Regions from separate parts of the Kitasatospora sp. NPDC023120 genome, predicted to be linked through region 2. Evidence: riboswitches for the same ligand, from Rfam matches in the RefSeq annotation. Region 2 holds a riboswitch; each other region holds the start of a gene.
The links. A riboswitch is a leader RNA that binds a small molecule or an ion and turns the genes downstream of it on or off. The one in region 2 is predicted to bind cobalamin.

Region 1: linked by a shared signal. The riboswitch ahead of nicT (Nickel transporter NicT) and the one ahead of ACZ3TI_RS25020 (ribonucleoside-diphosphate reductase subunit alpha) in region 2 are both predicted to bind cobalamin.
Region 3: linked by a shared signal. The riboswitch ahead of ACZ3TI_RS09170 (cobalamin biosynthesis protein) and the one ahead of ACZ3TI_RS25020 (ribonucleoside-diphosphate reductase subunit alpha) in region 2 are both predicted to bind cobalamin.

What each region holds. Positions count from the first base shown of each region.
Region 1 covers NZ_JBVHHY010000011.1:70,679-72,935, reverse strand. Annotated here, with positions in the region: gene ACZ3TI_RS17890 (hypothetical protein) at 1-273, opposite strand, end outside; gene ACZ3TI_RS17885 (ArsR/SmtB family transcription factor) at 329-712, opposite strand; cobalamin riboswitch at 794-1,007, shown strand; gene nicT (Nickel transporter NicT) at 1,040-2,155, shown strand.
Region 2 covers NZ_JBVHHY010000017.1:155,116-157,372, forward strand. Annotated here, with positions in the region: gene ACZ3TI_RS25020 (ribonucleoside-diphosphate reductase subunit alpha) at 1-860, opposite strand, end outside; cobalamin riboswitch at 1,052-1,183, opposite strand; gene ACZ3TI_RS25025 (glycosyltransferase family 39 protein) at 1,257-2,257, opposite strand, start outside.
Region 3 covers NZ_JBVHHY010000005.1:79,572-81,828, reverse strand. Annotated here, with positions in the region: gene ACZ3TI_RS09175 (cobyric acid synthase) at 1-260, opposite strand, end outside; gene ACZ3TI_RS09170 (cobalamin biosynthesis protein) at 257-1,243, opposite strand; cobalamin riboswitch at 1,388-1,519, opposite strand; gene ACZ3TI_RS09165 (helix-turn-helix domain-containing protein) at 1,718-2,257, shown strand, end outside.

The DNA.
Region 1 (2,257 bases), on a different contig from region 2:
GACGGCCAGGTCGAAGCGGTGCCGGACGGCGTCTTCCCAGTCCAGCACGGTGAACCCGGGCAGTGCGTGCAGGTAGTCGTCCAGGGCCCGGTCGGCGAAGGCGGAGCCGGGGTTGACGGTGAAGTAGCGGGCGATGCCGTCGGGGTTCAGCAGGGCGAGGACGTCCAGGACCCGGGTGGCCGAGGTGAGGGTGCGGGCGACCGCCAGCACGCGGGCCTTGATCGGTCGGGTGTTCCAGCGGTCGGCGGGCCAGGCGTGGGGGTGGGACGGCACGCCATGATCGTACTCATCCGGGGTGCCGCCCCGGGGGCTGTTCCCCGAGTGTCGGTCAGCCCGCCGCAGCGGTGGGCTCGTGGTGTTCGGCGGCGGCGCACTCGTCGAGGAGGGGGCGCATGCCCTCGTCCACGAGCCGGTAGCGCACCACGCGTCCGTCCTTGTCGCCGGTGACCACGCCCGCGGTGCGGAGCAGCCGCAGGGCCTGGGAGACGGCGGGGTCGCGCATGCCGGTGGCGACGGCGAGGTCGGTGACGGCGAGAGGGCCGGCCCGGTGGAGGGCGAGCAGCAGGGCGAGCCGCCCGGGGTCGGCGAGCAGGGAGAACCGCTCGGACCAGGACCGGACGTGCGCGGTGTCGCCGATCGCGGCGATGGCCTCGCAGACCCGGTGTCCGTCGATGGTGCGGTGGCCCGCGCGGTCGGCCGGTACGAGATGCATGCGGGCATTCTTGCAGGCGGTGGGCTGTGATCCTGAACACCTGCGCAGGTGCGCAGCCTTGCATGGGTGGGGCGGGACCCCTACGGTGTAGCCCGCCGTGGTGCTCGGGAAGACCGGTGACGGACCCTCAGGGGTCCGGAGTCCGGAGCGGCCCTCGCCACTGTGATCGGGTCGTTCCTTCGTCCGCGATGGAACGCCGTCCGTGTCCACGACGCCACTGGGTGCCCCGCGCACCTGGGAAGGCGGGCACGGACGTCCCGTAAGCCAGGAGACCGGCCACGGCACTTCACGAAGTGATTCCACGAGGTGCTGGAGCGTGATCCGGAGATGACCCTGCCCGAAACCGTCGCCGCTGATGCGAAGGCGGCGCCGTCGGTGCTGCCCACCTTCAGGTGGAAGCGCGAGGACACCGTCCGTACGGCCGGGCTGATGGGTGTGATCCTGGCCATGCACGTGGTGGCCTTCGGGACGCTCATCTTCCTGGTGGCGCCCGAACGGTACGCGGTCGGTACCCAGGTCTTCGGGGTGGGCCTGGGTATCACCGCGTACACCCTCGGCATGCGGCACGCCTTCGACGCCGACCACATCGCGGTGATCGACAACACCACCCGCAAGCTGATGGCGGACGGGAAGCGGCCGGTCTCGGTGGGCTTCTGGTTCGCCCTCGGGCACTCCTCGATGGTGGTCATCATGGCCGCCCTGGTGGCGGGCGGCGCGCAGCTGGCGAACACGCTGATGGACGACGAGTCGACCACCCACAAGTGGCTCGGCATGATCGGGACGACCACCTCCGGCGTGTTCCTGTACCTGATCGGCGCGCTCAACCTGGCGGCGCTGCTCGGCATCGTCAAGGTGTTCCGGGCGATGCGGGCCGGACAGTACGACGAGGCCGAGCTGGAGGCGCACCTCGACTCCCGCGGCTTCATGGCCCGGGTGCTGAACCGGGCGACCCGATCGATCACCCGGCCCGGGCAGATGTTCCCGGTCGGCATGGTGCTGGGCCTGGGCTTCGACACCGCGACCGAGGTCACCCTGATGGTGATGGCGGGTTCTGGTGCGGCCTCCGGGCTGCCCTGGTATGCGATCGTCTGCATCCCGCTGCTGTTCGCTGCCGGGATGAGCCTGTTCGACACCCTGGACGGGACGTTCATGAACTTCGCGTACCAGTGGGCCTTCGCCAACCCGGTGCGCAAGGTGTACTACAACCTGACCATCACGGGGCTGTCGATCGCGGTGGCGTTCATCATCGGCACCATCGAGCTGGTCGGCGTGCTGCACGAGAAGCTCGACCTGACCGACCCGGTGACCGGCTGGATCGCCGACATCTCGCTGGACAACGTCGGCTACGCGATCGTCGCGCTGTTCGTGGTGGTCTGGGCGCTGGCGATCGGGTACTGGAAGCTCGCCAAGGTCGAGAAGCGCTGGACGCCCGAGGGGTCATGAGAGTTGCTCATGGGGCGAGGTCATGAGCGCGGCTCATGGAGCGAGGTCATGAGAGTTGCTCATGGGGCCGGGGCATGAGTGTTGCTCATGGCGCTGCCCCAT
Region 2 (2,257 bases):
GCGACCGAGGAGTCGAGGGTGCGCAGGAACGGCACGATGCCGTTGGACTTGCCGTTGGTGCCGCGGATCAGGCTGCCGCGCGAGCGGATGCGCGAGTAGGACAGGCCGATGCCGCCGGCGTGCTTGGACAGCCGGGCGATCTGCGCGTAGCGGTTGTAGATCGAGTCCAGGTTGTCCAACGGCGAGTCGAGCAGGTAGCAGCTCGACATCTGCGGGTGCCGGGTGCCGGAGTTGAAGAGCGTCGGAGAGGAGGTCAGGTACTCCAGACGGCTCATCAGGCCGTACAGCTCGGCGACCTCGCGCACCGACTGCTCGCTGTCGCCGACCGCCAGGCCACAGGCGACGCGGAGCAGGAAGTGCTGCGGGGTCTCGACCACCTTGCGGGTGATCGGGTGGCGCAGCAGGTAGCGGGACTGCACGGTGCGCAGGCCGAAGTACTCGAAGCGGTCGTCGCCCGCGGCGTCGATCAGGGCGTCCAGGGCGGCGGCGTGCTTGGCGACGAAGGCCGCGGTGGTGTCGCCGATCAGGCCCTCGGCGTGGCCGACGGCGATCGAGGCGGAGAAGGACGTGGCGCCCTGGCTGTTCGCCTCGTCGACGATCTCCAGGGCGAGCAGCCGGGCGGCCAGCTTCGAGTACTGGGGGTCCTCGGCGATCATCGACGCGGCGGCGTCCACGGCCAGCCCGCGCAGCTCGGCGAAGTCCGAGCCGGCGTGGCGGCCGCGCAGCGCGGCGGCGGCGACATGGCCGGGGTCGACCTCGGGGAGGTCGGCACTGCGGTCGGTGAGCAGCCGCAGCAGGGAGCCGCCGGGGTCGGAGACCGTCGGGTCGGTGAAGGCGGTACCGGAGCCCTGGGCGGGCAGGGTGGCTGAGGCAGCGGTGGTCAAGGCGCTCTCTCCTGGCGGCGATCGGCGGCGGTGATCGGGGGCCGCCGGGCCGATCGGGGCAGGGGAGCACGGCACGAACGCAAACGGCGTCGCGCGAGGTGTCTCCCCGGCCCGCCCGCGAGGCCCGGAGGGGTACTACTGGTGCTGGCGCGGCCTCTGCGGGAGGGCCGTGGCGCACGCCGCCGGCAGGTACTCGGACTCGCGGGGACGGCTGCTCCAGCCGCCCGCACACCGCTGCGGGGCAGTCCCGGATTCCCACCGGGTTCCCCTGCATCGACAGCAGGAGTGAGCATACATGTAGTGGCGCCGGACTGCGGCGGCACCATATGTTGTGGCTGTCGTGTCGCCGGTGCGGGCGGGCCGGGTGGGCCGTCAGTGCTTGAGATAGACCTTGTACGTGCTCGAATCGCCGGTCGGCGAGGTGAATTGGGCGACCAGCCGGTACTGTCCGCCTACCGCCAGAGCGGCGCTCAGGGCCCGGTCGGTGGCGCGCGGCGCGGTGCTGTCGAGGACGACCATGGTGAACCAGCCGTCGCGGATCGCGGCGACGCTCCCGTCGTCCCCGTGGTGCTGTACGCCGGCGGCGTCGCGGTAGTCCGTGCCGGTGCGCGCGGAGACCCACTGCTCGGGTCTGCTGACCGCGCCGAGGTAGTACTCGGCGAGTCCGTCGACCTCGGTGAGGTAGCGGCCCTGCGGCACCGCGTGCACCCGCAGGACGGCCAGCAGCCGGCCGGAGTCGGGCCCGTTCTGGTAGCGCAGGGCGGACTGCTCCAGGCCGAGGGCGAGCAGCGCGACCCAGACCAGGATGCCGAGCTGGGGGTGGCGGAAGTGGGCGCCGACCAGCCGGGTCAGGCCGACCCCGGCGAGCGGGGCGGCGAGCAGCATCCCGTACCCGAGGTGGCGGAACAGCGCTCCCGAGGTGCCGGTCCACAGGTGGGCGGCCGGGACGAGCAGGGCGGTGGCGGTCAGCACGGTGCCGAGCAGGGCACGCTGGCCCCGGGTGGAGGGGACGGACTCCTTCTCCGGCGCGTCGTGCTCGTTCATCTGCTCGTGGCGGGCGTAGGCGACCGTGCCGGCCACCGCGAGGACGGTGAACAGGCCGGCCCACTGGAGGGTGGAGAGCAGGATGGAGCCGGCCGAGCCGGGGGCGTTGCCGTGCGAGGGCGACCACTCGGCGACCTTGCCGAGCGTGCCGTACGGCAGCAGCAGGACGGCGGTGCCCGCGGCCAGCAGCAGTGCGCGCAGGGCGGCCGGACCGGGTCGGCGGTGCGGACGGGCGGTGGCCAGCGCGAGGGCGACCAGGGCGGGGACCGCGAGGGCCGCTGAGTAGGCGACGGCGCAGGCCAGCGCGGCGGCCGGGGCGGCCGTCAGGA
Region 3 (2,257 bases), on a different contig from region 2:
CTGCGGCCGTCCGCGCCGGGCTTCAGCAGCACCGGGTTCATCGCCGCCTCCGGCTCCACCCGGGCGGCCTGCGCCTGCATCGCCTGGGCGCGGCCGATCTCGGCACCGTCCAGGGTGACGAAGGAGTTCAGCGACATGTTCTGCGCCTTGAACGGCGCCACCCGCACGCCCTGGCGGGCCAGCCAGCGGCAGATGCCGGCCGTGACCACGCTCTTGCCCGCGTCCGAGGTCGTCCCCGCGACCAGCAGTGCGTTCGTCATGCCCTTCCCCTCTTCCCCAGGAGCGCGCGCAGCAGGACGTGCCCCGCGACCGTCGTACCCAGCGCCAGCGCGCCCACCCGCCGCGAGAGCGTGCAGGCCCGCTCGATGTCGTCCACCGTCACCGGCCGCAGCTCCGCCCCCAGTACCGGCCGGTGCTCCACCCTCGTGCCGTACCGCAGCGTGCCGCCCAGCCGTACGCCCACCGCGCCGGCGAAGGCCGACTCCGCCTGGCCCGCGTTCGGGCTCGGGTGCGCGGAGCCGTCGCGCCGCCAGACCCGCCAGGCCGTCCGCGGTTGCGGGGCGGCGGCCACCGTGAGCAGCGCCGTCAGCCGGGCGCCCGGCCAGCCCGCCAGGTCGTCCAGCCGCGCCGAGGCCCAGCCGAACCGGGCGTAGCGCGGCGAGCGGTGGCCCACCATGGCGTCCAGGGTGTTCACCGCGCGGAAGGCCAGCAGCCCGGGCGTGCCCGCGAGGGTGCCCCAGGCGAGCGCGTTCACCACGGCGTCGGCGGTGTTCTCGGCGACCGACTCGACCACCGCGCGGGCGATCTGCTGCTCGTCCAGCGCGCTCGGGTCACGCCCGCACAGGTGTGGCAGCCGCTCCCGGGCGGCCGCCAGGTCGCCGTCCTTCAGCGAGCGGCCGACGTAGCGGGCCTCGCGGGTCAGCGAGGTGCCGCCGAGCACCGTCCAGGTCGCGGCGGCCGCCAGCGCCGCCCGGCCCAGCGGCCGCCGGCCCACCGTACGGTCCAGGGCGAGCGCGCCCGCCGCGACCGCGCCCACGCACAGTGCCGTGTACCCGGCCCCGGCCGCACGGTCGTCGCGCCACAGCCGCCGCTCCAGGCGGGTCGCGGCGCTGCCGAAGGCGGCCACCGGGTGGCCGCGGCGCGGGTCGGCGAAGCGGGCGTCGGCGGCGTAGCCCGCGGCGGCGCCCAGCGCGAACGCGGCGGCGTGGGCGAGCGGTCGCGAGGTCAGTGCGCGGACGGTCATCGGCTGGACGCCGGAAGACGACTCGGCGTGGAGCCGAACGAGGCGGCAGGACAGCTCGGAGTCCGGCGTGGCGGTGGGGCAGCCTGCATCGCGTGCGTGTCCTCACTCAGGGTCCGCGCCCTGGATCGACGTAGCGGGGGCGAGAGTCTCCTGGCTTCCGGGTCGGACGCACCCCCGGGGCCTTCCAGCGGCTTCTGACGGCCCGCCGTGGCGATAGTTCCGAGCGTGCTCCCCGGTGACAGTGGCGGGACCGCGCCGGACTCGCACCGGCTTCCTCTCCATGCCTCCGATTGGCCCCAGGATCCCATCACGGGCCAGAACCGGGAGTCAACCGAGGTCACGGAGGGGTTGGTCACACGGGCGACCCCGCTGACACCCTGTGGGATCGCCCAGCGGAGCGCCGCCCCCGGACGTGCCGCTTCGTGCGTTCGGGTGCTGGGGGGCGCGCCGGGTCCGCGCCTACCGTTCGGTGGCATGCGTCGCAGAAAGCCCCCCGCCCCACCGCCCCCGGTGCCGTTCTCGCCCGCGGCCGCCCGCGCCCACCGGGCCGGCCTCGGCCTGACCCCCGAGCAGGTCGCCGAGGGCATGGCCGCGCACGGCGTCCGACTGCTGCCCGCCCACGTCCTCGCCTGGGAGAGCGGCGAGCTGCGCCCCAGCGAACCGGAGTTCATCGCGCTCGCCCGTGCCCTCTGGTGCCCCGCCGCCCAGCTGATGGGCACCCGCCCGGTCCGGCTGCGCGACCACCGCATCGCCCGCGAACTCGGACAGGCCGCCGTCGCCGACCGCACCGGCACCACCCTCGACGCCTACCGGGAGGCCGAACTGACCGGCCACTGGGACGGCGACGAGGAGCAGACCCGCGCCCTCGGCGAGGTCCTCCACCTCGGCCTGCCCGAACTCGTCGAGGCCACCGGCCGCGCGGGCGCCCTCGACCACCTCCTGCGCCAGTGCCTCGGCGGCCGCTGGCAGCCCCAGCTCCACGCCCTCGCCCGCATCGTCCCGGCTCCCGCCGAC